2 linked regions of the Tunicatimonas pelagia genome follow. The protein of the gene in region 2 interacts with the protein of the main gene of each other region in a pairwise test. Links are inferred from orthologs where the notes say so. Each region holds a gene or a part of one and is shown on either strand. Other genes may lie near its edges. The genes, in order: nusG and rho.

The links.
Region 1: the proteins of rho (region 2) and nusG interact in binary tests that used the Escherichia coli proteins (3 or more experiments, as listed by UniProt). The link is inferred for Tunicatimonas pelagia from one-to-one orthologs.

The regions. Positions count from the first base shown.
Region 1 is NZ_CP120683.1:5,763,787-5,779,782, reverse strand. Bases 80-2,813 are described here. They hold nusG (transcription termination/antitermination protein NusG), read right to left. Parts: upstream 1,872-2,813; coding sequence 1,287-1,871; downstream 80-1,286. Other genes in these bases: tuf (elongation factor Tu), read right to left, coding at 2,231-2,813; secE (preprotein translocase subunit SecE), read right to left, coding at 1,888-2,079; rplK (50S ribosomal protein L11), read right to left, coding at 854-1,294; rplA (50S ribosomal protein L1), read right to left, coding at 139-837; rplJ (50S ribosomal protein L10), read right to left, coding at 80-133. Outside these bases: more of rplJ, read right to left, coding at 1-79; more of tuf, read right to left, coding at 2,814-3,418; P0M28_RS24685 (M1 family metallopeptidase), read right to left, coding at 4,054-6,636; P0M28_RS24680 (alpha/beta hydrolase family protein), read left to right, coding at 6,810-8,081; P0M28_RS24675 (alkaline phosphatase D family protein), read left to right, coding at 8,078-9,493; P0M28_RS24670 (sensor histidine kinase), read left to right, coding at 9,602-10,666; P0M28_RS24665 (LytR/AlgR family response regulator transcription factor), read left to right, coding at 10,666-11,352; P0M28_RS24660 (acyl-CoA carboxylase biotin carboxyl carrier protein subunit), read left to right, coding at 11,400-11,918; pyrH (UMP kinase), read left to right, coding at 12,138-12,842; P0M28_RS24650 (hypothetical protein), read left to right, coding at 13,114-13,371; P0M28_RS24645 (hypothetical protein), read right to left, coding at 13,364-13,531; P0M28_RS24640 (DUF2461 domain-containing protein), read right to left, coding at 13,597-14,271; P0M28_RS24635 (hypothetical protein), read right to left, coding at 14,286-14,789; P0M28_RS24630 (hypothetical protein), read right to left, coding at 14,816-15,124; P0M28_RS24625 (UDP-N-acetylmuramoyl-tripeptide--D-alanyl-D-alanine ligase), read right to left, coding at 15,127-15,996. UniProt on the Escherichia coli protein: Part of the processive rRNA transcription and antitermination complex (rrnTAC). The complex forms an RNA-chaperone ring around the RNA exit tunnel of RNA polymerase (RNAP).
Region 2 is NZ_CP120683.1:3,020,384-3,036,642, reverse strand. Bases 1-2,997 are described here. They hold rho (transcription termination factor Rho), read left to right. Parts: upstream 1-587; coding sequence 588-2,408; downstream 2,409-2,997. Other genes in these bases: P0M28_RS12850 (NAD(P)-dependent oxidoreductase), read right to left, coding at 2,853-2,997; P0M28_RS12855 (hypothetical protein), read left to right, coding at 2,482-2,748; serS (serine--tRNA ligase), read right to left, coding at 1-298. Also shown: more of P0M28_RS12850, read right to left, coding at 2,998-4,067; P0M28_RS12845 (DNA polymerase III subunit gamma/tau), read left to right, coding at 4,333-6,066; P0M28_RS12840 (response regulator), read right to left, coding at 6,072-6,464; P0M28_RS12835 (LysM peptidoglycan-binding domain-containing protein), read right to left, coding at 6,618-8,507; P0M28_RS12830 (O-methyltransferase), read right to left, coding at 8,511-9,152; P0M28_RS12825 (MarR family winged helix-turn-helix transcriptional regulator), read left to right, coding at 9,256-9,711; P0M28_RS12820 (3-hydroxyacyl-CoA dehydrogenase/enoyl-CoA hydratase family protein), read left to right, coding at 9,708-12,113; P0M28_RS12815 (M3 family metallopeptidase), read left to right, coding at 12,813-15,020; P0M28_RS12810 (RNA polymerase sigma factor), read left to right, coding at 15,168-15,752; P0M28_RS12805 (hypothetical protein), read left to right, coding at 15,778-16,146. UniProt on the Escherichia coli protein: Facilitates transcription termination by a mechanism that involves Rho binding to the nascent RNA, activation of Rho's RNA-dependent ATPase activity, and release of the mRNA from the DNA template.

The sequences.
Region 1 (15,996 bases), 2.7 Mb from region 2 along the record:
GAAAGCACATTGCCCGAAATTCATTAATTTCCTTTACTGATAGCCCTCCGGTATCGGCTACGTAGAAGTAACTGGTGTTACGAAGCTTCTCGGCAAGATCATCGATCAGGACTCCTTTTTCTTCTCTAGTCATAACTATTATATACCTGGAACGGTGTTTTTGTCTACGGGCACTCCTTTGCTCATAGTGCTCGATAATGAAATGCTCTTGAAATAAGTTCCTTTTGCTGAAGAAGGCTTCAACCGATTAATGGTCTGAATCATCTCGGTAGCGTTAGCTACTAATTTCTCTTGGTCAAAAGAAGCTTTTCCGATGCTAGCGTGGATAATACCAAACTTATCAACTTTAAAGTCAATCTTACCAGCTTTCACATCCTGCACGGCTTTTCCAATGTCCATCGTTACCGTACCCGCCTTCGGGTTAGGCATTAACCCACGTGGGCCTAATACTCTACCCAAGCGTCCCACTTTTGCCATTACAGTAGGCATGGTAACAATAACATCCACATCAGTCCAACCTCCTTCAATCTTCTGAATGTATTCGTCTAACCCGACGTAATCAGCACCAGCTTCTTTCGCTTCAGCCTCTTTTTCAGGAGTACAAAGCACTAATACTTTTACCTCCTTGCCGGTACCATGCGGTAGTGCCACCACACCCCGAACCATTTGGTCGGCTTTGCGGGGGTCTACACCCAAATTCACGTCTATATCTACCGAAGCATCAAACTTAGTAGTAGTAATATCTTTAACAATTTCAGTAGCTTCTTGAAGAGAATAAGACTGGGTAAGGTCGTATTTCTTCAGTACATCTTGTTGTTTTTTTCCTAGCTTCGCCATGTGTTCAACTAATTTATTACGCCCAAGGAGCTTTTCCAGTTACTCTTAACCCCATACTCCGAGCAGTGCCAGCTACCATTTTCATCGCCGACTCTACTTTAAATGCATTTAAATCGGGCATCTTGGTTTCAGCAATTTCTTTCACTTGATCCCAAGTAACGCTGCCTACTTTAGCCCGGTTAGGCTCAGCCGATCCCTTCTTCAGCTTGGCAGCTTGCATTAGCAGAGCCGCAGCAGGAGGAGTCTTGATTACAAAGTCAAAAGACTTGTCGGTATAAATTGTTACTAGTACCGGAAGTAATTGCCCGGGCTTATCTTGGGTTCGTGCATTAAATTGCTTACAGAACTCCATGATATTCAATCCCTTACTACCTAGGGCTGGACCTACGGGAGGGGATGGATTTGCTTGCCCACCGCGAATCTGTAGTTTTAAGTATCCGCTTATTTCTTTAGCCATTGTTACCGCTATTATCTACTTTTTCAACTTGCATATAATTAAGCTCTACCGGAGTGTTACGGCCAAATATCTTCACCATCACTTTCAACTTCCGGCGCTCTTCAAAAATCTCTTCAATGTTACCGATGAACCCGCTAAATGGCCCATCCATTACCTTCACCTCTTCACCCACTATGTACGGGGTATCCATTTTAATATCCTCTTCCTCCGCCTCGTCAACTCGACCTAAAATGCGATTAATCTCTGATTCACGCAAAGGCACAGGTGGCTCTTGTGAACGGGCTGTACTTGTTCCCTTGGCACTCAAAAACCCAATTACATTGGGCACATTATTAATCATGTGCAGCACTTCTCCATTCTTCAAATCAGCCGACACCAGAATATATCCCGGAAAAAACTGACGCTCCCGCACCCGCTTTTTACCGTTTCGCATTTCCATCACCTTCTCCGACGGAATAATCACCTGAGGTACAAACTCTTCTAACTTGTTCACTTTGATCTCGTGCTCGAGGTACTCCCGAACCTTACGCTCTTTTCCGCTTACTGCACGGATCACATACCATTTTGGATCGACCATAATCGTTCAGCGTTTTTTAGAATGCGTTATAAAACCACTTCATCGCATTTTCAAAGCCGAGATCAATGACTCCAATCAGTAATGCAAAGATTAATGAAGCTACCAGTACTAGAAACGAACTCCTTTGCAATGATGAATAAGAAGGCCAAGTAACCTTTTCGCTCATCTCTTGGTAAGAGGCTCGGATAAATTCAACAACATTATTCATAGTGAACGCTTCATTTTAGCACGGGCGGTAAGATTCGAACTCACGACCTACGGTTTTGGAGACCGTTGCTCTACCAGCTGAGCTACACCCGTTTGGGAAATGAGAAATGTGAAATATGAAACTTTCATATCTCACATCTCATATTTCTAATTTAATCAGTAATTTCAGTTACCTGACCCGCACCTACCGTACGTCCACCTTCACGAATCGCAAAGCGTAGTCCTTTTTCCATCGCTACCGGCGAAATCAATTCTACCGTGATAGAAACGTTATCACCAGGCATTACCATCTCAACATTGTCAGGTAATGTAATCTCACCAGTTACGTCAGTAGTACGGAAGTAAAATTGAGGACGATATTTCTTAAAGAAAGGAGTGTGGCGACCACCTTCTTCCTTAGAAAGAACGTATACCTCAGCTTTGAATTTCGCGTGAGGAGTAACTGAACCCGGCTTGGCAATTACCATTCCGCGACGGATTTGTGTTTTCTCAATACCACGCAGTAGCAAACCAACGTTATCACCGGCTTCACCACGATCAAGAATCTTACGGAACATCTCAACCCCAGTTACAGTAGACTTCAAGTTTTCAGCTCCCATACCTAAGATATCAACTGCATCACCCGAGTTGATTACTCCTCGCTCGATACGGCCAGTAGCTACTGTTCCTCGCCCAGTAATTGAGAATACATCTTCAACGGGCATTAGAAAGTCAAGATCAACCAAACGCTCAGGCATTGGAATATACTCATCTACCGCGCTCATTAGCTCATCAACTTTCTCAACCCACTGAGATTCGCCGTTCAATGCGCCCAGTGCCGAGCCCTGAATTACCGGAATATCATCGCCAGGGAATTCGTAGAAAGAAAGCAATTCGCGGATTTCCATTTCTACCAGCTCCAGTAGCTCAGCATCATCTACCAAGTCTACCTTGTTCATAAATACTACGATAGCCGGTACACCAACCTGACGAGCTAATAGGATATGCTCGCGGGTTTGAGGCATTGGTCCATCAGTAGCTGCTACTACTAAAATAGCACCATCCATTTGAGCCGCTCCAGTAACCATGTTCTTTACGTAGTCAGCGTGACCGGGGCAGTCAACGTGAGCGTAGTGACGGTTCTCAGTTTGGTACTCAACGTGAGAAGTGTTGATGGTAATACCCCGTTCTTTTTCTTCCGGAGCATTATCGATAGACGCAAAGTCTTTTAGTTCTGCTAGACCTTTCCCGGCCAGTACGGTGGTGATAGCAGCAGTTAACGTTGTTTTACCGTGGTCAACGTGACCGATAGTACCGATATTTAAGTGCGGTTTGGAACGGTCAAAGGTTTCTTTAGCCATGTTAAAAAACAGTTTCAGTGATCAAAATGTAACGAAATCTAAGAGGTAAAACCTCTGTAAACGTTTGAGCCAACGACGAGATTTGAACTCGTGACCTCTTCCTTACCAAGGAAGCGCTCTACCCCTGAGCTACGTCGGCAGCTCTAAATAATGATTGATGATTAATGAGTAGTGAATAATGAAGTCTAATTTAATTAGTCGTTAATCACTGTCACATTAATCATTAAAGTGAGCGGGAGAAGGGTCTCGAACCCTCAACCTACAGCTTGGAAGGCTGTCGCTCTACCAATTGAGCTACTCCCGCTTAGTGATGATTAATGGCTGTATTCATTACTCATCAGTCATTAATCATTATACAAGTATCTGAGCTAACACCAACCTCGCTAGAAAAATTCGCCTCTCATTCAGATTTTATCAGTGGGGAGAGAAGGATTCGAACCTTCGAAGCCGAAGCAACGGATTTACAGTCCGTCCCATTTGACCGCTCTGGAATCTCCCCCGAAAATTCCATGTATATAAATAGCAGTAAAATCAGATTTTTGCCCACTATTTTTAATGGAAGGGCAAAAGTAAGGTCTTTTTCTATATATTCAAATGATAGCTGAAAAGAAATTGGAAAAAATCCACTTAAATTTTTAGTAACCGCTTGATTGGTACAAAGCCTTGAGCCGCTCGTCTTGCTCCGCGTCTCGAATAGTCTGTAACATTTCATTAACTTCGGGCTGATCGCTAAAAAATAGCAGTCCGCGGTAAGCCGTAAGCCGAATGTAATATTGCGGATGATTACGCGCCCGATCAGCCAACAGTTGAATGCCCTGTTGAGTGGATGACGGATCGTTGGTTGCGACTAAATACTGCGCTAAATAGTTTAGAAAATAGTATAATGTCTCATCCGAAACCTGAGCCGTCTTTTCTTCAAACCAAGGGTACTGACCGGCCACCCCTTCAGACACAAAGTAGTCGGCTAAAGCCATTACCGTATTGAAATTAGTAAACGCTTGGAAAGGTGCAAAGCGAGCAGATTTATCAGGTGCCGAAGTTTTAGCGTAAGCAGCAATGGCCGTACCTATTACGGCGTAACTAGAATCTTGTAGTGCCTGCTGAAATAAGTTTTGATAATGTTCAGCATTGATAGTAGCCAACGCATTAATAGCATCGGCCCTCAGCAATGATTTCTCATCGTTACGGGCTAGCCTCTCAATTTTCAGTAGCAGCGTACTGTCACTACCGCTCAGCTGGTCTTCCAAAGCATTGATGGCAAGTCGCCGGATCATCCAGAAATCATCGTCTAAAGCTTCGGTTAAGATTACCGGAGTAACTGTAGCAGTAGAATCGTTGACCAACGTCTGCAAGCTGGTCAATTGGTGCATAAAATGATTAGTATTACGAAATTGATACGCCCATTCTTCCTCCGACTTATTGTGGTAGACCTCAGCTAATAGTGCTCCTTCGGCATCAAAGAGTACTAGCTGTGGGGTTGTGTCAGCAGCAATCGTAAATTCTTGATACGGCTCATTAATCCATAGTTCGTAGCTACTTCGTTTATCATTTACCCATACATCTACCGTAATCGGAATCTGGTAGATTGGCGCCGTTTCAGTATCCTGAAGTTGCGTAATAGTAAGTGTCAATTGCCCATCTCCAAAGCCTTGCTGTATATCAAATACCGGATGGCCAGAATTCAGAAACCACTGATTGAAAAACCAGTTCAAATCCTGCCCGGTCACTTCCTCAAATGCTATTCGTAAGTCGTGGATTTCTACTGAAGTATAGGCGTGGCGGGTCAAGTACAGCTCAAGGGCAGCGAAGAAGGCTTCGTCGCCCACGTAGTTGCGTAGCATATGCAGTATTAGGCTACCTTTATCGTAGGAGTGCCGATCGAACATATCCTCCTTATCTGCGTAGCGATAGCGAATCAGGTCAACTTTTTTACCTTCGGCTTCCGACAGATAGTTTTGTAGTTTTTCCCAGCGGTCGTACTCCGCTTCATCCTTTCCGTAGTAATGCTCACTCCAGAGGTACTCGCTGTAAGTAGCGAACGACTCGTTCAGCGGAAGGTTGGCCCAAGACTCGCAGGTGACCAGATCGCCAAACCAGTGATGAAATAGCTCATGGGCGATAATATCATCCCAATGATTGTCTAGCAATTCGCGGTCATCTACCAGCAAGGCATCATAAAAAACCGAAGCGGTAGTATTCTCCATCGCTCCCGAAACAAAGTCCTGTACAATTACCTGAGCGTACTTAGACCAGGGATATTTTACTCCTAGTTTTTCGGAAAAGAACGAAAGCATCTCGGGAGTTCGACCAAAAATATCGTCGGCGTAAGCCGCGTAAGCCGAATCAATATAATAGTTAACCGACATTTCATTCCACTGGTCTTCTACTACCGCAAACTCTCCCACAGCCATCATAAATAAGTAAGGCGCGTGCGGTTGATCCATTTTCCAATAGTCCGTTCGTAAAGGTACCGGCTCACTCTCTTCATCAACCTGCGAATACACTAATGTTCCATTCGATAGCGTCACGTAGCGGTTATCTACCGTAATAAACATTTCTTGCGTGCAACGTTCATTGGGGGTATCAATGGTGGGGAACCAACGCGAACTAGCTTCGGTTTCGCCCTGCGTCCAGATTTGAGGCGAGGGTTCATCGATAAAATACAACCCTTTATCCGATTTAATGGCCTCGCTTCCGCCAGCTTCAAACTCGTCGGGCTTAGCCGTATAATCAATGACCAGTAGATAAGACTCATCACGCGAATAGGTTTTGTCTAAAGCGATCTGAAGAATCAAGCTATCGTATTCGTACGACAGTGGTTGTGGCTGGCTTGGGTCGCCTTTCAGTAAATGAACGGCGTGAATATCGAAGCCTTTAGCATCTAAATTTACGGTGGACTGAGGATAGAAATACGGTTTTAATTGAAGCGTGGCTTTACCGTGAAGGTAGTGCTTATCCCAATCAAAACGCACCTCTAGTTTAGTATGTAGCAAATCGTGTTCGCGAGCCTCGGCGGCTTGGTAGGGAAGAGCAACGACTTCTTCCATCTCTAGCAATAGTTCGGTCGCCACTGAGTCTGATTCTACGTTAGGATTATCTATATTGGTCGGCTGGGTAGCCGCAATTTGCTCAACTTTACAAGCTGAAAAACCGACGGTTGAGATACAAAGCCCGATCACAACTATTTGCCTGATTGATACGGATGAAGTTGGTTTCAATATTTTTTATTCAATGTGGTCTGACTGTGCGAAATGCAAATATCGAATTAAGTAACGACTTAACCAGCAAAACTATTCCACCCAACTAAAATTTTATCGGGTAAGCTTAGCCGCTTTACCAGATTTGGCAGAAGTAGTCGCTAAATAACCATCATTTTCAATATACTTGCATTATGAGTGAACGATGGATTATTGGATCGGCTAGCTTATGTTTACTAGCAGCTTGGGTAGGGTGCCGTTCTCCGAGTTCCCCAATTGAGTACCATTCTACTTTGCCTAATCCTTTACGAGCGGACAACAGAACTATCTCAGCATCTGAGTGGGAAGCGCACCGTCCGCACCTTAAACAAATACTCACTCGCTACCAGTACGGCGCAATGCCCGACCACCGTAGTTTAGATAAGGTAGAAGTAGAAGTTACTGATGAAAAGTATCTTCCCGATAGTGCTGCCATTCAGCAAACCCTACAATTTATCCTGCATAAAAATGGCAAGCAGGTTTCCGTTCGGGTAGGTGCGGTTATTCCCCGGCGAGAAGGCTCATTTCCGGTGATTATTAAGAACGACCGCTTCTTATTTGATCTGAGCGATATGCAGAATCCGCGAAAAGAAGCGCAGTACCAAAAGAAAGGAAGAGATAAAATTCAGCAATTTGCTACCAAAGAGGCTATTGAGCGCGGTTATGTTTTTGTGAAGTTTATTCGGGAAGACGTAGCTGCCGATAAGCCCGATAACCGAGATACTGGTGTACTAGCTTTGTACCCCAACCATACCTGGGAAAACACGGCTGCCTGGGCCTGGATGTACAGCATTATTATTGACTGGCTCGAAAAGCAACCTTACGTTCATGCAGATAAGGTTGCAGTAACTGGTCATTCAAGAGGAGGAAAGACAGCCCTTTGTGCTGGCATCTACGACGAGCGCATTGCCGTAACGGCTCCCAACTCATCGGGTAGCGGTGGCACCGGAAGCTGGCGGTACTTTGATCCTGATCAGAAGCCTCAAACCCTGTCGGTAGCTGAAGAACGCCACCATTATTGGTTTACCGACTCACTATTTCAGTTTGTGGATAGTGTGGCTTACCTGCCCTTTGACGCCCACTTTGCTAAGATGCTGATTGCCCCTCGGGCTTTGGTGAACCTACACGCCCGCCAAGATTACTGGGCTAACCCCTACGGCACGCAGCTCACTCATTTGGCAGCCCAACCGATTTTTGATGCCTACGGAAAACCGGATAATCTGGCCTTACACTGGCGCAATGGTGGCCATAACCAAAACCAGGAGGACTGGCTCGCCCTCTACGATTTTTGTGATTGGCACTTTTACGGAAAAGAGCGCACCAAAACGTATAATCAAAATCCGCACACGCACTATCAGTACGATTCTATTTTAAATCCCTACCTTGAGTATTTTGAAGAATTTGGGACAATTACTACCAAGCAATGAAGCAGTTATTTTACATTTACTTCACCAGCCTTTTAGCAGTAGCTAGTTTTCAATTGAGTTACGCTCAAGAAGTCTATTTCACTAACGGTTTCCGAATTTCAGAACTCACGTCTACTGATGCCATTGTCTGGACACGCTTGTGCGGTCAGAAAAAACCAAATCCGGTAGTTCACCAGCGGAAACCCAAGGTATTTCGCCATCCAATTAATTTTGATGAGAATATGCCTGTAGATGAAATGGATGGTGCAGTGCGAGGTGCTGACGGCTACGTTCGCGTGATAGTAGAAAGCGATCAGTCTAGCGAGACTTCAGAGTGGTTGGTAGCTGAAGCAAAGGAAGACCACACGGTACATATTCCTCTGGAAGGATTAACTCCAGATACCCAGTACACCATTAAACTAGAAGGAAAAGCGCAGCAGTCCGATGAAAACATAGCCACAATAAGCGGAATTTTTCGCACTCCCCCGGCCGATACGGTGGCGGCTCCAGTATCATTTACCTCCTCTACCTGTCAATACTTTTGGAGCTACGATGATTCGGTAGCCGGATTTAAAACCTACCTGAGCATGGCAGAGTTAGCTCCCGATTTCTTTGTGCAAACCGGTGATTATGTGTACTACGATAAACCTGGGCCGTCGGCTACCAATCCTGAGAAAGCCCGACACAAGTGGCACGCCATCAACGGTTGGCCCTCGCTAGTCAATTTCTTCCGAGAAACACCTACCTACTTTATCAAAGACGATCATGACTTGCTTTCCGATGACTCTCACGCGCAAACATCCGATTACGGGGAGTTGTCCTACGCCGAGGGCTTGGTGATTTGGGAAGAGAATGTTCCGATGAAGGAGCTTCCCTACCGAACCGTTCGCTGGGGAAAGGATTTGCAAGTGTGGCTGCTAGAGGGGCGGGAGTACCGCAGTGCCAACCAAGCTCCCGATGGCGAAGGCAAAACGATTCTCGGTCAGCAACAGAAACACTGGCTTACGCAAACGCTGTCAGAATCGGATGCTACGTTTAAGGTTGTAATTTCCGCTACCCCGGTGGTGGGGCCCGACCGGAAAAATAAAACCGACAACCACTCCAACGCATCCTTTCAAACCGAAGGTGAGTGGCTAAGAAACTTACTCTCTCAGCACGAAAATACCTACGTGATTAACGGAGATCGGCACTGGCAGTACGTATCGCAGGATAGTGTTACTCAGCTTATGGAGTTTGGTTCAGGCCCGGTGAGCGACTCCCACGTGCAGGGCTGGAAAAGTGGGAAACAACCCCAGCACCGCTATCTTAATCTAATTGGCGGTTTTTTGGGAGTTGAGGTTAAACGAGAAGAAGGTCAACCTCAGCTCACATTTACTCATTACGATGTGAATGGCGAAGCCCGAAATACTGAACTGTTCAAAATTGACAATTAACTATCCTTCAAATAGTGCCTTCGTGTCATAAAAACATGTCTTCGTCACATTATTTTTCAGATTAGGTAGGTGAATGGTAGCATTGTGTCGTTAACTAAATTATTTGAGATGAACACACAATTTATCAAGCTGGACAAACGAGAAGCATGGTTTCATATCGCCTTTTGGTTGCTGGTAATGGTTTCGGCCATTTCTGCCTGGTCAAATAACATGGACTCGACGCATATTACTTTCCGAGGCATTTCGCTGGTACTGACCTTTATTTTACCTATGTATATCAATATTTTCGTACTTATTCCCCGATTCTTTAAGCGGGATAAATGGCTTACATACGCTTTATGCTTAGTAGTACTACTCATTGTTGCAAAAGTTCTCCACACTGTACTTTTACTAGCTCCCTGGATGATTAACGACTGGGCGAGCCTTAACTTTTCTAGTGAGTTTAGTCACTGGATGTTCCGAGAATTTAACAGCTTTGATAAATTTGTTTTTAGTCAACTACCCTGGATTATTTACATATCGTTCGCCTATCGTTTTGTTAAAGATTGGTTTGTGAATGAGCAAGTCAAAAGTCGGTTGATTTCTGAGAAACTATCGGTAGAACTGGCACTGCTAAAAGCGCAGGTTAGCCCTCATTTTCTGTTCAACACCTTAAATAATATTTATGCGGTGGCACTGGATGAACGGGCGGTGAGCACAGCAGATAATATTTCAAAATTGGGTACTTTAATGCGCTACAGCCTGCACGATACCCAAGCCGATTTTATTGCACTAAATAAGGAACTGGATTATCTGGAACGGTATATTGAGCTACAGCGAATGCGGCTCACCGAAGACCAGCAGTTAAACGTTGATCTTGACTTAAAAAACGGCAAAATAGGAAGCCTTAGCATTGCGCCTATGATTCTGCTACCCTTCATTGAAAATGCCTTCAAATACGGAGTCAGTACCACTCACGCTTCCCAGATTAACATAAGTATCCAACTAATAGAAAAGCGATTAGTCATGGAAGTAGAAAATGCCGTACAACGAACCGGACAATCCAAGGTTGGTGGATTAGGATTAGAGAACGTAAAAAATCGCTTGACACTTATCTACCCTAATCGGCATAAGCTAACCTGTGGCTTGAATGACGGAAAATACCTCGTCCACTTAGAACTTAATCTAACCTGATGATTAGGGCAATTGCTATTGACGATGAACCCAATGCGCTGCGGGTTATTGAAAATCATGCCGCACAAGTTCCCTTCTTACAATTAGTAGAGACTTTCACTGACCCATTCAAAGCACTGAAGTTTTTGGAAGAGAACAGCGCTCACCTGATCTTTTTAGACATCAATATGCCCGATATTTCAGGGCTGGAACTATCTAGCATACTCAACGAGAAAAACGTATTAGTCATCTTCACCACCGCGTTTAGCGAATATGCTTTAGAGAGTTATGACCTTGATGCGGTAGACTATCTGCTAAAACCCTTCGAGTTTACCCGCTTTCATTCGGCACTTTTAAAGGTCAGGAAAAGACTAAACTCAAGTAATCATGCCACTAATTTTTTCTTTGTAAATACAGGCAGTGAACAGCGCAAAATGCGATATGAAGACATCCAGTATATTGAAGGGAGTGGAAACTACGTTACTTACCACCTCAGTAGCGAAAAAGTATTGGTACGATCTACGATTAAGCAAGTACGAGCTTACCTGCCTTCTGCTGAATTTATTCAAGTGCAACGCTCCTACATCGTGGCTTTAAGCCATATTGACGTGATTCGGGACAATCACATTCATATTGGTCAGGCTAGAATTTCTATCGGCCCCAAGTACAAAGAGCAAGTTAAATCCGTAGTGAATGATTTTAGCTAAGAAGCGTAATTGTTAGTAACTTCGCTGTCAACTTTACGCTGCAAGCTATGTACCAGGCCTCAGTTGACGATAATACTTCACTGTCTGTAGAAGTAAAAGACGACCAAATTCATATCGACCAGAAAAAGGTTGATCTGGATATTCACCAGATTTCGCCCAATCAATTTCACGTGCTTTATCAGCACCGGTCTTACCAAATTGAGGTGCTGCAAGCTGACTATGCGACCAAGCAATTCATTATTTCGGTAAACGGAAAAAGGGTGCCAGTGCAACTGCAATCTGAACTTGACCAACTACTAGAAACCTTGGGAATGGATGCCACCTCAGAAGCCGTAGTGGAAGAAGTTCGCAGCCCGATGCCGGGTCTCATCCGAGCAGTAGAAGTAAATGCTGGCGATTCAGTACAAACGGGCGATAAGCTACTTACCCTGGAAGCCATGAAAATGGAAAATGTCATAAAATCCCCGGCCTCAGGAATGATTGATTCCGTTTTGGTGAAGACTGGAGAGAGTGTAGAGAAAAATCAAGTACTGGTTAGTTTTGAGGTTGAAGGGTTGAAGGGTTGAAGGGTTGAAGGGTTGAAGGGTTAAAATTTGCGAAGCTCCGAACTCATAAACGCATGATTTTGAACTCTAATTTCGCAATATGAACACCATTCCACGGCGAACTGAATACAATAACACTTTAACACTATCGAGCCATACCACTATTCTAGATTTTTCCTTACACATTTCGCTTCGGTTGGATAATTTTGCGTTACTTGCACTTAATTTAGAATGACACGTATGAAGTACCAACGTATTCTTTTGAAACTTAGTGGTGAAGCCCTCATGGGCAATCAGCCCTACGGCATTGATCCGGAGCGAATTCAACAGTACGCCCAGGAAATTAAGCGAGTGAAAGATACTGGGGTTGAGGTGGCTATTGTCATTGGCGGGGGTAATATTTTCCGGGGAGTACAGGCTCAGAATTCAGGAATGGATCGGGTGCAGGGTGATTATATGGGAATGTTGGCCACCGTTATTAACGGTATGGCTTTGCAGAGCGCACTAGAGCAAACCGGAGTTTATACCCGGTTGATGTCTGGCATTAAGATGGAACAAGTATGTGAACCCTTTATCCGTCGTCGAGCCATTCGCCACCTTGAGAAAGGACGCATTGTTATTTTCGGGGCGGGTATCGGAAATCCGTATTTTACCACCGACTCTACGGCCAGCCTACGCGCTATTGAAATTGAAGCTGATGTAGTACTAAAGGGAACCCGAGTTGATGGAGTGTATACCGCCGATCCCGAAAAAGACCCCACTGCTAAACGTTTCTCAACCATTACTTTTTCCGAAGTATATCAGAAGAAGCTCAACGTAATGGATATGACCGCATTTACGCTCTGTCAGGAAAATAACTTGCCCATTATTGTTTTTGATATGAATAAACCCGGCAACTTATTCAATCTAATCAGCGGACAAGAGGTGGGAACGCTGATCAACTAATTTCTAATTAAAAGAAACGTTTCTCAGTTAGTTATCAGGTTAAACGCACTAACCAGAGCAGTATTGACGTATAATCTGTTTGAGATAGTCATCATCCCACCCTGCTTTCTTACTTTGATGCTGTGCTTATCGCCATCTGCTTGAGCGGCCGCCGCCTTTAGGTTTGTGTGGTAGCTGTAAAGCCAGCTTTCTAAGCGTGTTTTAGTTTTGAGCCTTGTCTTAGTGTTGGTGCGACGACGATCTTCATCCAGGTACCACAGGTCGCCCAGTGATGAAATGGGTTCTCTACGCCCCAGTGTTCCCTGACTTTTTTATTGAAATAGGCTGGGCTTTTAACCACATCGCTCAGATAAAAGCGACACTCTTCTTGCTGTTTGGTACCAGTTTCTCGCAGGGCGTATACCACGATGATGGACTGGATGTTCTTCCAAGCCAGCGTTTCTCCCAGCAGCTCGGTACGTTTACAAACATAGCAGGTACAGGTTTCTATACGTCCTTAACCAAATTCTACCTGTTTATCACTAACTAATCTTTAACGATAGGGCATCATGTAATCTTTTACTGCGCGTCGACCGCTTAAGCAAAGATGTCCTTCTGATTGTTTTGAGCGAAAGTAGATAGTGCCCCTCCTGCTCTATGATCTGTCCGGCAATGGCTGGGCTGTTGACCGCTGTATCAATACTGACCAAATCTCTCTAGTTGAGAGCACCCTACCTACAGGAATACAGGATGCCTAAAAACATAAATACCAAAACTAGCTTACCGCTACATTCAGATAGCTAAGGAAGGGCTGCATACTTTGGAAGACCGCCACGGCTTGGGCGGGGAATTGCTTGTTGGCCACCTGTTTATCGGTGAGTTTGTGCATTACCAGATAGCTTTTAAGCTTGAGCATCTCAATATTGGGGTGGTCGGGTTCGTAGCCTTTAGGAGCTCGCTTAAGGGCATCGCCCTGAATTTCGCCAAAGTACTGCTTAAATGCCGGGGCATTGGTAATAGTTTTTAGCTCACTAGCGTTGTAGTCAATCTCCTGCCGTACCTTCGCCAGTATGGGTGGGGGTGGCTGATAGATACCTCCTGCCAAAAAAGATTCGTCGTTAGGCTGAAGATGCAAATAGTACAATGCCTGATCGGTATGACGACCGCCTTCGGCCATCGCTGCCCCAAAGTTGTTCTTGTAGGGCGACTTGTCTTTAGAGAAACGAATATCGCGATTGATGCGGAAGATACAGTCTTTAGGATTTAATCCGCGTAGGCTTTCGTCGTCAATACTAAGTTCGCCCAGAATGTGCCCTACCAGATCGATAAAGTGCTGGCGAGCGGTTTGGTAACGGTCGCGGTGGGCATCCATCCAGGCTTTTTCATTGTTCGCTTGAAGGTCACTAAGAAATGACAAGATATAGGGAGTTGCTCCGGCGGTAGTGTTCATAGAGTGAAATAATGCTAAATGTTGTGCTCTTTGGCAGTCTGCTTAATCCGCTTTTCGGAGATACCTGTAAACTCGGAAATCTGAGTGTGATTTAGCTTTCCCAATTTTAGAATTTTCACGATTACCGCTTTTTCACCCTCTTTCATTCCTTCAGTAGTCCCTTCTTCAATGCCAGCTTCTTTCCCCTTCATAAAGAGATAATCAGTCTGGATGTCATATTCTATTGGCATATCGTCTAATTTTTGAAATGTTAGTGGTTGCAAATTTCGTAGCTTAGAAAGCACTCCAAGCTGACATAAATACCGTTGTAATTTAATCTTATTGGGTACAATCTTCACAATCTTTTCTAGTATTAAATGAATTATTTCCTCCGGAGGTTGATCTCGAAAGTCACTCAGAACGGCTAAAATGACTTCCTCGGGAATATCAGAGGTCAGCAGGTTTTGATAGTTGTACTCCTGCAAACTCCTAGGAGTATACTGAAAATCAATGTTAACGGCTGACCAGGAAGTGTCCATCGTTGGTGGGTCTTGTCCTAAATAGACTACGAACTGGATAATTGGCAATTGGTACTTACGCAATAGCAGAGCATGATACTGACTAGCCGTCCGCCCAACATCCGGTACACCATATCGCTGTCGTTGGCTGATTGAAATTCAATATGTAGTATAAAATTCCGATCATCTTTCGTGGTGATGTGCTTCAAAAAATCAGGCTTACGTTCTAGCGTTACTTGTAATTCATCCGGCACCTCTTCCATCAGTTTAATCTCTAGCTGAAATAAACGATGGGTTAGAGGGAGAATTACTGCTTCAATATTCTCCTTGATAATTTTATTGTAGTCGTTGGCCATGTTCAAAATAGATCCACCAATGTCTCTAGTGCAATACCCCGCGAAGCTTTTAACAATACTATGCTTTCTTGAATAGGATTTTCTTTCAAAAATGCCTCTAAGTCTTCTTTTTGGGGAAAGTAATGAGCTTGAGGGTAAGCATCAGCAGTATCTTTCATTAGTTCACCACAGAGAAATACTTGAGTAAATCTGGCTGAGGCTAATTGTTCGCCAATTGCTCGGTGTTCCTGCGGACTGTCTTCGCCCAACTCGTACATATCACCCAGAATGGCTACTTTCTGAGGAGCTTGCATGGCTTTCAGGTTTTCAATTGCCGCTTGCATAGAATCAGGGTTGGCATTGTAGGCATCCAGAATGATGGTGTTGCTATCCTTTTTTACAATCTGCGAACGCTTGTTAGACGGTTGATAATATGCTACCGCTTTATTGGCTTGTTCGGTCGGAACCCCAAAGAACTTACCAATGCATAATGCTGCCGAAATATTCTCAAAATTATAACCACCTAGCAACTGGGTTTCTACTTCCTGCCCACTCTCGTGCCGATAGCAAACAAAAGGGTCAGCTGAAATAAATTCACAGTGGAAGTAATCACCTTCCGCTGGATAAAAATACGGCTTGCCGAACCGCTTGGCCATATTACTTAAGATCGGGTTTTGGGAGTTGATGAACACGGTACCCTTGGTTTTCCGCATATAGTCGTACTGCTCACTCTCGCCCCGAATCGCTCCCTCCAATCCACCAAAACCTTCCATGTGAGCTTTGCCGATATTAGTGGTTAGCCCGTAGGTGGGGTGGGCAATCTGACAGAGAGTAGCAATCTCGCCCACCGCGTTGGCTCCCAGTTCGATAATTGCAATCTCAATATCTTTGGT
Region 2 (16,259 bases):
GCTCCTCGTATCTGCGTAGGGTTTCAGTCAGCGTTTTGGAACTATTCTTTAGCTCAGCGGTTTTTAACTTTACAGCTTCAGCTTCCTCGCGCTTTTCTTCTTTCATAAGCTGGCCGATCTGTCGCGACAGATTGTTAGATGCTGCCAGCGTTTCGTCTAGCTTGGCTTGGGTTTCTTTTCGCGATTGGTTTAGTTTTACTACCTGATCAACTAAGTGTTGAGCATTGGCTAGGCCCCGTTTTATCAGACCTTGTACGGTAGCTGCTTCGTTATTGGCAATGGTTGCGATAGCTAACATGTTCTTTCAAAATTTTAGAAAGAAACGAAGTACGAAAAAATGCTTTAGAAAAGAAAAGGGCGGAGGTGAATTAAGTCGGAAGGTATGGATAAAATTCACGGATAATTGCTTGACAAATAGCAACCGATGGTCTATACTTGCACTAGCAAACCAGGAGAAGCAAAGCGTCTTTGCATTCCACTCCAAATTCAGTGCGCTGCATTATCCTATAATATCCATTTATTTAATGTCCTTATCCTTCGGCTTCACTGCTGAATTTCCAAATTTTTAGTATTACGCATTCCAATTTATGTACAACATTGATGAATTACAGGTTCGCTTGCTCTCCGAGTTGCGGGAAATAGCCGAGCAGATGGGATTGTCCAATTACAAGAAACTCAACAAAAAAGATCTTATCTACAAAATTCTGGACCAGCAGGCTATTCTGCCAGAAGACCAGCTTCCGCAAAAAAAGGAAAGGGCAAATGAAGAGTCAGATGCTACTTCTCCCAGCAAAGACGCTGATACTGAGAGTGCTGCTTCACCCAAACCAGAGAGTAAACCCAAACGGCGGCGCCCTAAAAAAGCAAAGAGTGCAACGGCTGAATCAGACCAAAACACCGAAAAAGAGCCTAAAGAGGATAGTAGCAATCAGCAAAAACCGCCGAAAGAAAGTGAAGCGTTTCAGCGTAAGCGTAAGCGGGTAAACGTAACCGAAACCGAAGATAGTGGTAGTGGTAGCACGGATGCGCCCAGTAGCACGAACGACCTGCTAGAATCTTTTGATATTGAAATGGAGGAAGTAGGAGAAACTAAAGACCCTCCCGAAAACAAAGTAAAAGACGAGCGAAACAAGCAGGATCGTTCAAATGATAATAACGATCGATCTAACGGCGACTCGCGAAAAGGTCGTGATAACCGCGACTCAAGAAATTCCCGCGATCAGCGGGATGGTAACCGCGATAAAAAGCGAAACGACGACAAAAAGCAAAACCAGATGGTGCCGATCAAAGAATTTGACGGGGCTATTGAGAACGAAGGGGTGCTGGAGATTATGCAAGATGGCTACGGCTTTCTGCGTTCATCGGATTATCACTATTTGGCCAGCCCCGACGATATTTATGTGTCACCTTCCCAGATTAAATTATTTGGGCTGAAAACCGGAGACACTGTACACGGGCAAATTCGTCCGCCCAAAGAAGGCGAAAAATACTTTGCGCTACTGAGGGTGTCATCCGTTAACGGAAAAACTACCGAAGATATTCGTGATCGGGTTCCGTTTGAGTACCTTACCCCACTTTTTCCCGAACAGCGCCTGAACTTATCTACCAAATCGGGGCATTACTCTACCCGAATTTTGGATCTATTCGCTCCTATTGGAAAAGGGCAACGGGGTATGATTGTTTCGCAGCCGAAATCAGGTAAAACGGTACTGTTGAAAGAAATAGCGAACGCCATTGCCGAAAATCATCCGGAAGTATATCTCATTATTCTACTGATTGATGAACGCCCGGAAGAGGTAACCGACATGGCCCGATCCGTGAAAGCGGAAGTAGTTGCCTCAACCTTCGATGAGCAAGCAGAAAAGCATGTGAAAGTGGCTAGTATTGTACTAGAGAAAGCCAAGCGTATGGTAGAATCCGGTCATGATGTAGTGATTTTGCTCGATTCTATTACTCGTCTCGCCCGAGCGTACAATACTACGGTACCATCTTCTGGTAAAATTTTGTCGGGTGGGGTAGATGCCAACGCACTGCACAAACCGAAGCGATTCTTCGGAGCGGCTCGAAACGTAGAAAACGGCGGTTCCCTTACCATCATTGCTACGGCACTGATTGAAACCGGTTCTAAAATGGACGAAGTGATCTTCGAGGAGTTTAAAGGAACGGGTAATATGGAGCTACAGCTAGATCGTAAGCTTTCTAATAAGCGAATCTACCCGGCAATTGATGTTCCGGCTTCGGGTACGCGTCGTGAAGATCTGCTGATGGATAAAGAAGAGCTATCGCGGGTTTGGATTTTGCGGAAGCTTATGTCTGACATGACTTCCAACGAAGCCATTGAGTTCTTACTATCTCGAATGAAAGGAACTCAGAACAACGAAGAGTTCTTGATTTCTATGAATGGGTAACTTTTCTTGATTGTACCCCTGTCAACATTCTCGTGGTATTATCGTATAACTAATTGAGAAAAAACTTACCTATATGAAGAATGAGGACAGAGTTGTAGAGCTATTAGCTGAAAGTCTGAAAAGACAAGATCAGATAATTGAGCGAATGGATCGGAATGAAAGCAAACAACAAAAATACAACGAAGTTGTCGCAGAAAAGATAGATAACCTTACTAGCGTGATGAAGAATTTTAAGGAGATTGTATTCAGTCAACATAGCTCTTTCAACAGTATCAAAGAAATACTTCTAAATCAGCAAGAAGAGATAAAGTCAATCAATTTATTTTTAACTAATGTTTGAAATGCTAAAGAGGAGATCAGCAAAATTAAAGAAAGGTTAGACCAATTAGAGTCATCGCGATAGAATTACCATTTGTATATAAGCCAGCCTAGTCGCTGGCTTTTTTACTCCTTCCCATCTACAAAATCTTGCAGATAGCGATAGGGTTCGGTTAGCTTACCATTCTTCGTAATGGTAGCTCGGGCAATCATTCCACCTTCGTCACTCCCAAGCAAATTGGGTAAGACCTGCGCTATTAATGCTTCACCGAAAGCATGAGAGGCATCGCGGGGTAATTCCGAGGGTAAATTATCAACCGCCATCACGGAAACGGTATTCTGAGGCTGATAAGGATCAACTACCTGATCGTTCCGAGCATCATAATCATAGATTGGATTATCAATGGTAGAAGGTTGTTTGGTGGAAGGGATAGAACCTTCAATATCGCAGGTAATGTCGGCAATCACTTTGATCTTAAAGTCCTCTTTCAGCATTTCATCCCGATAAAATAGCACGGGTGAGTTGGAGTCCCAGTAGGCTCCGGCAATCAACAGATCAGTTTGGTGAGCGAAGGGTAAAAATCCGGGCACAAACTGCTCAGGATAATCGTAGAACTCCTGCTTACGAAATGGTTTGCCGTCTTTTTTACGATTATACTGAGTTACTTCTAGCTGGGTATATACTGGTTCCTGATAATCCTGCTTCAGATAGCCAGTAGCATCTACCTGACGAATGCCTACCTCATTAAGCACTTCCGTAGCTCCCTGAGCAACTCGTCCGGTACCGGTAATAGCAATTTTGATAGCGGGTAATTTAATCTTTGCGTATTCCGTCCGTAAGTCAGCCAGGTCAAAGCAATCTTTGGCTCGCCGGATGTCGTACAAACCAAACTTTTTTCCAAAAGTGTATAAACCGTTGTATGCTCCCACAATGCCGGCAAATCGGCCGAAAGCCACTACCCGCTGGTTTTTCTGATTGGTGAGTCGCTCGTAGTCGATCAGGCGAATATTTTTCTCCAGAATAGCCCGCAGTAAATCCCGATTGTAGGCTTGTTTTTTAATAGTATGAGAGAAGAATAGATAGCTTTTTCCAGCAATCAGTTGGTCAATGGGTACCTCTTTCACTCCCATCAGAATATCGGCTGATTGTACGGAGTCTACCACTGGAATATTTGTTTGGCGGTATTCTTCATCAGGAAAACAGCGTAATGTGCTACTCTGGCAAAGTACTTCGGTACCAAATTTTTCTTGAACTTGTACAGCTTGATCGGGCGTTAGCGGAACCCGATGGTCTACCGGAACCTTATCTTCCCGGATTAATGCAATAGTTGGTTGAGCCATCTAAAAAAAGAAGTGTATAAAGTGCAATGATTTAGTAGGATTACAATTACGAAAGTACTGAAAAGTTCGTGGATGTGGGAAGCCCTTTTGTTTTTAGTCAGATAATAAGCGAGCTAACAAACCACAGAAGAACCAGTGATAGATTTGTTCCGAATAAATTTAACACATTGATTGCTAGATCCTTGTTTCTGTTTTTGGAATTTCATCACTTTTTTAAAGTACCCACTTCGTTTCAATCCGTTTGAAGAATTTATAAATTGCGTAGATGGAAAAATTCGTTGTTTCGGCCCGAAAATATCGCCCGACCGGTTTTGAACAAGTTGTCGGACAGGAGCATATCACTACTACCCTGCAAAATGCGATTGACCAGAATCATCTGGCGCAAGCCCTGCTGTTTTGCGGTCCGCGAGGAGTGGGAAAAACCACTTGTGCTCGTATTGTGGCTCGAAAAATCAACGGCTTCGACGAAGAATCTTCCACCAACGCCCTCAATATTTACGAACTGGATGCAGCTTCTAACAACTCAGTGGAAGACATTCGGAACCTGATTGACCAAGTGCGCTACCCACCTCAGCAAGGAAAATTTAAGGTGTACATTATTGATGAGGTACACATGCTATCGAATCAGGCATTTAATGCTTTTTTGAAAACGCTGGAGGAACCACCGCCTTACGCCATTTTTATTCTAGCAACTACCGAGAAGCACAAGGTTATTCCTACCATTCTGTCGCGCTGCCAGATTTACGATTTTAACCGGATTCAGATAGACAGTATGATGCGGCACTTGCAGAAGATTGCCGAGCGGGAAGGAATAGAGGCCGAAGAAGAAGCTTTAAACCTGATTGCTCAAAAGGCCGATGGTGCCTTGCGCGACGCGCTTTCTATTTTTGATCTGATTGTTACCTTTTCGGCTGATCGCCGGGTAACGTATCGGGAAACTATTCAGAATCTGCATGTGCTGGATTATGATTACTATTTTCAAATAGTAGACTTACTGCTAGAGCAGAAGTTACCTCAGGTGCTGCTAATCCTGGACGATATTCTCCGTCAGGGTTTTGATGGGCATAATTTCATAGTAGGCTTGAATGAGCACCTGCGTAATGTGTTGGTTTGCAAAGACTCAGCCACTTTACCGCTACTACAAGTATCAGACACGGTGCAAAATCGCTACCAGCAGCAGGCAGAGCAAGCTCCGCTCTCATTTTTACTTACGGCTATGAACTTGGCTGGACAGTGCGATTTGCAATATAAGAACAGCAAAAATCAGCGATTACACGTGGAGTTGTCGCTTATTAAAATGGCTTACATTGAGTCAGCAGTCCAGTTAGCCCAACAAAAACCGGCCCCGGCAGGTGATAAAAAAAAAGCAGCCACACCTCAGTCTGATGCCTCAGAAGTAAGCACATCCAATGACCAAAGTTCCGATCAGCCTCCAACATCAGGCGGAAGAGGAGCTACGCCCATGAGTCTCGGAGCAGCGCCTCGCTTACAGAGCACCATTCGAATTCCAAAATTAGGGCAGGCTCCGCCTCAACCATCATCCAACGGAAACGGTCACGCTACCAAAGCCGCTGAGGTAGCTGAATTAGACAATACTGTAGATACAGCAGTGTTAGAAGAAAAAACCGATCAGCCGGTTTCTCTAACTAAGCTAGAAGAAGTGTGGAAGGAGTTTATTGAGGAACGGCGAGCCGAAGGTAAAGAGATTGAATACGTACTACTTAACCAACCTATTAATCTGGAAGGCGATGGGGTGACTATTCCGCTCACATTTATTAGTCCCATTCAAGAAGATCAGTTTGATGGGGTGCGGGCTGAATTATTACAGCGTTTGCGCCGTCGCTTAGGTAATTCTCAGATCAACGTAAAGACCAAGGTGGTAAAAGAAGAGCGGGATCGTCGTCCTTACACTCCTTCGGAAAAACTCAACTATTTAAGTGAGAAACATCCGCTACTGCGAGAGCTTACCCAGCGCATGGGGCTTGACCCCGATTATTGAAGCCACTACAATTCATTGCTGATTACTTCTAAATCACTTTGGGTGAGTGGCTTAGTGATGTATTTTATCACTGCTTGGTTAGTAATAATTTTATCTACATCCCTTCGGTCTTCAGAACTAGACAAAATAATCACTTTGGGCTTTTGCTGAATCTCGGACGGTAGTGTTTCAAACTCATAAAGAAACATAAACCCATCCATAATCGGCATGTTAATATCCAAAAAAATCAGATCAGGGATTTCATCAGGTGACTGAGCATTTTCCTGGAGGTAGTCTAATGCTTGCTGTCCCGAGCTTTTCACTACAACGCGCTCAGCGAATGCAGTAAGTTCGATAACTCGTCGGCTGATAAAATTATCAGTATCGTTATCATCAATAAGCAACACCAAGTTAATCATTTACTAAGCCATTCTGTGATCTACCCACTATCATCCTAAATGTAAAGTTCAGTTGATATTTACCAAATAAAAAGCAGGATTCACTAAATACTAAATACACGTAAGGTTTTATTCTAAAATACAATCAAGTGGTGAACAGGGCGCTACTTATTGCTAAGGTTGAGCAACTCGCAATTGCTCACCTGCTTTAAGATTAAAGCTTTCCTTTTGGTTCCATTCCATTAGCTCTCGAATAGAAATACGGTACTGCTGAGCAATCTGATACATAGTTTCCCCGGTCTGTACTTCGTGATACTCTTTAACTGCGGTCGGTTCACTGCTTGAGGTCGGAAGAAGTAGCTTTTGTCCTTCTTGAATAGAGTCGTAGATTGATAGCTGATTGTGATCGGCTAGTTCCGCCACTGAAATATCGTACTGTTGGGCAATGCTGTACAACGTTTCCTTAGGACGTACGGTATGGGACGCAATAGTATTTTCTGACTCGTTTTGTATATCTTTAGTGGTATTATTTTGCGCTGGGTCGTTTCGCCAAGCTCGTTCAGATGCAATATCAGAATCTGATGGTTGTGCAGACGAATCCACGCTTATTGGTGTATCAGCTACTTCAGTGGTAGCTAATCTGGGGTCGGCCACGGTACTTTTAGTGGTTGTTTTGGCAGCCGATGCTAACGCCAGGGGTTGACTGGTTGATCCATCCGGACGGCGAAACTCAGCTGCAATGGTAGTAGGACGAATATAGCGTAGCCAAAGCACTTGGTAAGATTGAAGCGGTTCTTCTTTTCGCAAGCGGTTGTTTCTAAGTAGCTTGTTGAGCTTAATGCCAAATCGCTGGGAAACATTCCACCAATTTTCTCCTTCTTCGGCCACGTGGTAGTGAGCCGGGGCGCGGTTACGTTTTGGTCGTAAATAATACGGCTGCCCCGCCGTAATAGCTGCCTGCGGATGGCCCAAGTTATTGAATTTGATAATCTTGCTCGGTGGTACTCCGGTGCGTTGTGCGAGTCGCTTCACATCTTCACCTTCTTTGGCAATGACCGCCGGAATTCCGTTGACCAATAATTGCTCTTTCCCAAATAGTCGACGGGTCTTTATCATGGGAAAAGCTTCGGAGTTGAGTTTTTCGCCAGCCAGTACCGAGGCGGTCGCGGTCTGCTCTGGCGCAGGTTTTGTTGAGGGCGGATTATCCGCGTTATCTGCCAGCGGAGGTTCTCGCAAACGCCCGCTAAAATCAGGAACAATAACTGGGTAAGCTTTATCTTGAGGAACCTTTCTTTGTTTTAGCCAGGTGTTGTAGGGTTGAAGCTCATCTTCGGTCACTCGAAATTCTTGGGCAATTTCCCGCAGGGTTTTTCCACCTCCATTTTGATATACAAAAAGCTGAATTGGAGGGCTAGGATTTTGACCTACGGCACTTTCAAAAGCAATTTTATGTGAAAGGTATTTCAGTACGTACCAGTGAGCTTTTCCATCGAGTCGCATCACTTTTCTTCCATTGAAGCGTTTGTCCGCTTTTTTCAAGGCTCCGCCGGGGCCTTCGTAGTAGGCCATGAGGGCGTGTAGCCAATTGTCGAACAGGGCATTATTGTTTTTAAAATAGCGAGCGGCACCCCGAGTAGCTGTGATGATATTCATTCGCTCGTCCACGGCACTGTTGATAGTCAAGCCCACTTCCTCCGCTGCTGCAACTTTAAACTGCCAGTAGCCAATGGCGTTAGAACTAGAAACTGCATCGCCCACCAGAGCACTTTCTTGAACTACTAAATACTTAATGTCTTCGGGTACGTTTTCTTCACGCAGAATCTTCTCAATCAATGGAAAATAGGCATCGATACGATCTACTTTGGCGTTGAAGTATTTTTCGTAGCGGGTGAGGGCATCTACGTCGGTCTGCACTTTCTTACGGGCATCGGCGGTAAGTTCCAACCGCATATCAGCAAAATGAATGATTTCCGGTACCTTTGGCGATTCAGCCCGAGGCGATTCAGCCTGGGCAGAAAAGACCAAGCACAGCACTAAGCACCCCAGCATACTTATGTTTTTCATACCCTATTTTTTTTGAGCGACCATCAGTCCATCGCGTATTGGTAGGAGAACGTTTTCTACGCGAGAATCTTGTTGAACGAAAGCATTGAAATCTTTGAGCACCTGCGTTTTAGCATCAGCCTTTTTGCCAGAATCTACTACTTTTCCGTGCCACAACACATTATCGGCAATAATAAATCCACCGGAAGACAGCTTCTCTAATGCCAACTCATAGTAATTTAGATAATTGATTTTATCAGCATCAATAAAAACCAGGTCAAAGGGTTCCTCTAAAGTAGGAATGATCTCCAGCGCATGACCAATTTTGGTTTCAATAACATCTTGCAATTTAGCCCGCCGAATGTATTTCTGCACCATCTCGCTCAATTCCTCATTAATGTCCAGGGTAATCAGTTTACTACCGCTAGGCATAGCAGATGCCATCCAGATAGCTGAGTAGCCGGTGAATGTGCCGATCTCTAAAATGCGCTGGGGGCGAACCATGCGTACCAACATTGCCAGTACACTTCCCTGCACCGGGCCAGAGAGCATTCGGGGCATCAGTACTTTTAAGTAAGTTTCTCGCCGTAGCTCGCTTAGCAAAAGGGTTTCTGAAATGCTGTGCTCCCGCACGTAGTTCTCAATAGCAACCGATAGTAATTGCATAGCATACAAGTCTACAATAATCTGTTAGCATCGTCAATGATAGGCTAGACAAATTGTGAATTTTAGTATGCATGCCTACTAAAATTCAGTATATTTGCTTGCTATGAAGAAAGAACTGACGGTAGATTATAACATCAAAACAGCTTGGCACGCGATTTATCGCATGTACAATCAGCAAGCACTGAAGAACGACTTTACTACATCCATCGGCTACGTATTACTCAATATTGATTCTAAAGAAGGAACGCCCGCTACCAAAATTGCTCCATTAATCGGGTTAGAATCGCGCAGCCTGACCCGGATGCTCAAGAATATGGAAGAGAGAGGGCTGATTATCAAGCAGCCTGATCTGAATGACCGTCGCTCGGTACGGATTATGTTGACGGAACTAGGGCGAGAGAAGAAAGAAATATCGCGCAAAACCGTACTTAACTTCAATGACGCTGTTCGGGCAATTATTCCTGAGGATAAGATCAACACATTTTTTGAGGTCATTGATAAGATCAACAAAATCGTAGAAGAAGAAATAAATCCACCCGTTGTAACCACCACACCATGAAGAAACACAACATTACCAAGGTAGCCGTACTCGGTTCGGGAGTGATGGGCTCCCGCATTGCTTGTCATTTTGCCAATATTGGCGTAGAAGCACTACTGTTAGATATTGTTCCGCGTGAACTGACTGAGAAGGAAGAAAAGAAAGGACTGACGCTGGAAAGTCCGCAGGTACGCAATCGTATCGTAACCGAATCTTTCCAAAAAGCAGTAAAATCTAAACCTGCTCCGCTCTACCACAAGTCATTTGCCGACCGGGTGACGTTGGGCAATTTTGACGATGACCTAAGCAAAATTGCTGACTACGATTGGGTGATTGAGGTAGTTGTGGAGCGGTTGGATATTAAACAGCAACTGTTTGATAAAGTAGAGCAACATCGCAAACCGGGAACGCTAATTACTTCCAATACTTCGGGTATTCCGATTAATATGATGCTGGAAGGCCGTAGTGAAGATTTTCAGAAGCACTTCTGCGGAACCCACTTCTTCAACCCGCCCCGTTACCTGCGCCTATTGGAAATTATCCCGTCGCAAAAAACCGATCCGGAAATTGTAGATTTTCTGATGCACTACGGTGACCTGTACCTAGGTAAAGAAACAGTGCTTTGTAAGGACACTCCGGCTTTCATCGCCAACCGCATCGGGGTCTACAGCATTCTGTCTACCATGCACACCATCGAGAAGGTAGGACTAACCGTAGGCGAAGTAGATAGTTTGACCGGGCCACTTATTGGGCGACCCAAATCAGCCACCTTCCGTACGATGGATGTGGTGGGGCTGGATACGACCGTGAACGTAGCTAATAACTTATTCGGAGTGCTAAAGCAGGACGAAGCCCGCGATATGTTCCAGTTGCCGGGAATCATGAAAGAGCTGTATGACCGCAAATGGCTGGGCGACAAGACCGGGCAGGGCTACTACAAGAAGATTAAAGACGAGAAAGGCAAATCGGTTATTCAGGAATTGAACCTAGAAACCTACGAATACGGTGATCGCACCAAAGCCAGGTTTCCTTCGCTGGAAATGGCGAAGCCCAAAGATGATCTCAAAGAGCGACTGAAAATTTTGGTAACCGCTCAGGATAAATCCGGAGAATTTTACCGTGCTCATTTCTATGATACTTTCAAGTACTGCTCTAATCGTATCCCTGAAATTGCGGATGAACTCTACCGTATCGATCAGGCAGTGTGTGCTGGCTTTGGTTGGGAGTATGGCCCCTTTGAAACCTGGGATATGCTGGGCGTGAAGAAGACCCTGGAGAAGATGGAAGAAGCGGGCTACAAACCCAACCAGTGGGTGTACGACATGCTGGAAAGTGGTGCGGAAAGCTTCTACAAAGCCGAAAACGGCAAACGCCTGTACTACGATATCGATAGCAAATCCTACCAAGTAATTCCGGGTACCGATGAGTTTGTGTTGCTGGATACGCTGCGGGAAAACAAAGTGCTGTGGAGTAGTGATGGAGCTACTATCCTCGATTTGGGCGACGGCATTCTGAACGTGGAGTTCCACACCAAAATGAATACGCTAGGTAATGACCCGGTGGAAGCTATCAATCGTGCTATTGATATGGCTGAAAAAGACTACGTAGGCGTAGTGATCGGTAACGAAGGTCAGAACTTCTCGGCCGGAGCGAACCTGGCGATGCTGTTTATGTACGCCATTGAGCAGGAGTTTGATGAGGTAGATATGATGATCCGTCAGTTCCAACGCACCATAATGCGGGCTCGCTACTCTTCTATTCCGGTGGTAGTGGCTCCCCACGGTATGGCACTGGGGGGAGGCTGTGAGCTTACCCTACACGCTGACCACGTACAAGCTGCTGCCGAGACCTACACGGGTCTGGTTGAAGTAGGGGTGGGACTGATCCCCGCCGGAGGTGGAACCAAAGAAATGACCTTGCGAGTGTCTGACAGTATTGAAGCCGGAGATGTAGAGCTAAACGCGCTGCAAAATGCTTTTATGAACATTGCTACCGCCAAAGTATCTACCTCGGCTCACGAAGCGGTTGATCTCAACTATATACGTAAGCGCGACCGCATTACCTTGAACAAAACCCGTTTGCTAGCCGATGCCAAAGAAGCGGCCTTATCACTAGCTGAACAGGGGTATACTCAACCCACTCAGCGCAAAGACATCAAAGTGCAGGGCAAAGGCGGTATGGCGCTCTTCCTAGCGGGAATCTACGGTATGCGCCAGGGACGTTACATCTCGGATCACGATCAAAAGATTGCCGAAAAAATTGCCTACGTGATGTGCGGTGGCGAGCTATCGTACCCGCAAATGGTATCAGAACAGTACCTATTGGATTTGGAGCGGGAAGCATTCCTGTCTCTTTCCGGAGAAAAGAAAACGCTGGAGCGAATCCAGTCGCTACTGCAAGGCGGAAAACCGCTTCGGAATTAGCATAATCTATATTCGGCTTAAAAAAAGGGGTAATCTTAAATTAAGGTAACCCTTTTTCAAAATTAATTGTTAGACTTATTCGGCTCTGCTAATCAGTACTTTAGACTGAGTTAATAGTTCCAGAGTGCAGCCGCTATTCCAAGTATTTTTGTTTTTCAGATGGCTACACTTCAATCGACAACGATTTTTTAGTATTCTATATCGCTTCATTTTCCCAATAGCATACTCAACAAATATTCTTTCTTTACTCAATAGGTTGTTTTTGCCGTTGTAATACCGGCTTACGTAATAAATCCAGGTAGTTTTGTCTGAAAGTACCAAGGTAATATCAGTATGCGTTCCTTTCTTTCCACGCGGTGGGTGCCCACTGTATTTATTTCGCTGTAAATCCCGGAATGCCGGCCAATGACCTTGCGGACGCTCGGTGAGATTTTCCGTACCGTCAAAGACTAGCCGTCCGCTAATAGTTCATTTGCCTCTTTGACATGAAGCTCAAACGCGGCAACTGCTTGGAAAGACTGTTTTGGCATCACCTTTTTTTCTAAGGTTTGAACAATTGATTCAGAAAATTTTCTGAGATTATCCGAAGCACTGGATTTGAACACCCCAAACACATTTGTTTACTTTTCTGCTGCGAGTTCAGAAACACTTTATACGGTTATTTGCGTTATTCCATAGTACCTAACTGAAGAAGAAACTATGACACTACCCAACACTAGCATTTTTGCGCTCAGTATATGCGCGCTAATCCTTCTATCCGGTTTTCACCCTAAAAAAATAACATTGGATTCTAATTATTTAACTGACACTACTAATGTGCTTTTGCAAGAGTGGACGGGACCCTACGGTGGGGTACCTGCCTTCGATGAAATGACTGTTGAGGCAGTAAAACCTGCTCTGGAACAGGGCATGGCAATGAGCCTAGAAGAAATTAATGCTATCGCCAACAACCCCGAAGAACCCACTTTTGAAAACACTATTGTTGCGATGGAGCGGGCAGGCGAAGAATTGGGGCGAGTGTTTACCTACTACGGTATTTATAGTAGTAACCGTTCGTCACCCGAGTTTCGGGAAGTGCAGCAAGAGATGGCTCCTAAGCTATCCGAATATTCCTCAAAAATCTCTCAGAACGAAGCGCTATTTAAGCGGATCAAAGCCGTATACGAAAAAACTCAGCAAACTCCGCTGGGCGGCACTCCGCTGGAAGACGATCAGCAGCGATTAGTAGAATTGATCTACAAGCAGTTCCAGATGAACGGGGCTGAATTAGACGAAGAGAAGAAGAAACGCTACGCGGAGATTAATAAAGAGCTTTCCAAGCTTTACACCCAATTTTCCAATAACGTGCTAGCTGACGAGGAAGGCTACGTAACCTATCTTTCCGAAGATCAACTCAGCGGCTTGTCGGAGCCACTAGTTAATGCCTACGCTAAAGCCGCAGCGGATCGAGATAAAGAGGGAATGTACGCGGTAACTAATACTCGCTCATCAATGGATCCTTTTTTAACTTATTCAGATGAGCGGGACTTACGGGAGAAAGTGTGGCGTACTTACTATTCAAGAGGAGATAATGGCGATGAGCACGATAATAATAAGATCATCGAAGAAATTTTGAAGCTTCGCAAAGAGCGGGTCGGTTTGTTAGGCTACGACAACTACGCCGAGTGGCGTTTACAGGATCGGATGGCTAAAACCCCCGAAAACGCAATGGAATTGATGAATGCCGTGTGGCTCGCTGCCATTGCCCGAGTGGCCGAAGAAGTGGAAGATATGCAAGCTGTAGCCGATGCCCAAGGTGATGATATTACCATTAAACCCTGGGACTACCGCCACTACGCCGAGAAGGTTCGTCAGCAAAAGTACGATCTGGATTCGGACAAAGTAAAAGAATATTTGCAGCTAGATAAGCTTCGGGAAGCCATGTTTTTTGTGGCAGGTGAGCTGTTTAATTACGATTTCACTCCAGTGCCCGACGGAGAAGTACCCGTATTCCACGAAGATGTGAAAGTGTGGGAAGTGACCGATAAAACCTCGGGAGAGCATATCGGCCTATGGTATCTCGACCCATTTGCCCGCACCGGGAAGCGTTCGGGAGCCTGGGCGACTACCTACCGTCGCCATGCTACGTTCGACGGTAAAAAAACTGTGTTAGGCTCCAATAATTCTAACTTTGTGAAACCTGCTCCTGGCGAGCCAGTACTAGTTTCTTGGGATGATGCTACCACCTTCTTTCACGAGTTTGGTCATGCCCTGCACTACTTTTCGTCAGAAGTGCGTTACCCAACGCTTAATGGTGCTGTTCGTGATTATGTTGAGTTTCAATCTCAATTGCTAGAGCGTTGGCTTTCTACCGACCCAGTTATTGAAAATTACCTAGTTCATTATGAAACAGGTGAACCAATGCCCCAAGAGCTGGTCAACAAGATTAAGAAAGCGGCCACCTTCAACCAGGGTTTTGCCACTACTGAGTACCTAGCCTCTGCGCTAATGGACATGAAACTCCATCTGGCTGATCCAGAAAACTTGGATGCAGACCAGTTTGAGAAAGAGACACTAGCTGCTATGAATATGCCAGAAGAACTGGTGATGCGTCACCGTACTCCGCATTTCAGTCACGTATTCTCAGGTGAAGGCTATGCAACGGCTTACTATGGTTACATGTGGGCCGATGTACTTACTGCTGACGCTACCGAAGCTTTTGATAAGGCACCAAATGGATTTTATAACAAGGAATTAGCGGATAAAATGGTCAAATACTTATTTGCGCCCCAAAATTCCGTAGAGGCTTCTGAAGCCTACCGACAGTTCCGGGGTCGCGATGCTCAGATTGACGCCCTCATGCGCGACCGGGGCTTTCCCGAAAATACGGAGACCAGACACCGGAGTCTGGAGGACGGACGCAACTGATAAGAATAGAGAAAGGGAGAAGGGAGGACGAAGAATGAACAAATTATGGGTTTCCGTGTCCCGCCTTCCTTTCTCCATCTTCCGGTCTTCGGACTCCGTTTCTCAACTTTACAATTTTTTTCTCGTTAGTACGTCTTACTAATCATCATGAAAGCACTGAGTTTAACCGGTGGGTTGGTATCGAGTAAGGAAAATGAAATTAGTCTGGCAGTACAGCGCGAGCGTCCGCGTTTACTAAGCTTTATCCAGCAACGCATACCCGACCGAGAAGAAGCCGAAGATATATTACAAGACGTATTTTATCAGTTTACCGAAGCCTACCGTACGGTAAAGTCTATCGACCGGGTCACCTCCTGGTTATTCACTGTAGCCCGTAACAAAATCACCGACCGCTATCGGAAGAAAAAGCCCCGCAGTTTTAGCGAGCAAGCAGTAAGTTCTGAGGAAGGTGACACCGCCCTTCGGTTGGAGGATATGCTGGCTGACCTCAGTAATCATCCTGAAAGTGAATTGATGCGTTCTGTTATCTGGCACGCTGTGGAGGAAGCACTGGAGGAAATGCCTCAAGATCAGCGAGAAGTATTTGTGATGCACGAATTTGAAGACCTTAGCTTCAAAGAAATAAGTACTATTACGAAAGCTCCAGTCAACACGCTATTATCCCGGAAGCGATACGCAGTTTTATTCCTGCGAAAACGGCTACAAAACTTATACGACGACCTCCGCGATTAGCTCCAACTCCCTAATACTAAGAAAAATGAAACGCTACTGGATTTTGAAGATAATTGTCCTGAGTGCCTTAGCCATTTTGGCACTTAGTGCAGTTGTAATGTTACTTTGGAACTGGCTAGTACCATCGCTATTTAATGGCCCATCTATTTCATTTGGTCAGGCACTAGGTTTACTGGTGCTATCAAAGATACTTTTTAGCAGCTTGGGGCGAGGGCGATGGAGTGGCGGATACTCGGCTCGTAAACGCACGTGGAAGCGCCGATTTGAAGAAAAATGGCATAATATGACTCCTGAAGAGCGGGATAAGTTTAAAACTACTATGAAGCAACATTGCAGTAAATGGGGGTGGATGCCGTCAGCATCTACACCCAAGAACCGTAAAGAACCTGTATAATTGTTTTTTATACAACGTACTTTTATCTGCGAAAACAACTTTCCTCAAAATACTTTATTAACTTAATTGCAATAATCGACTATTTTGTAGTTAATCAGCGAATAGTTTATACT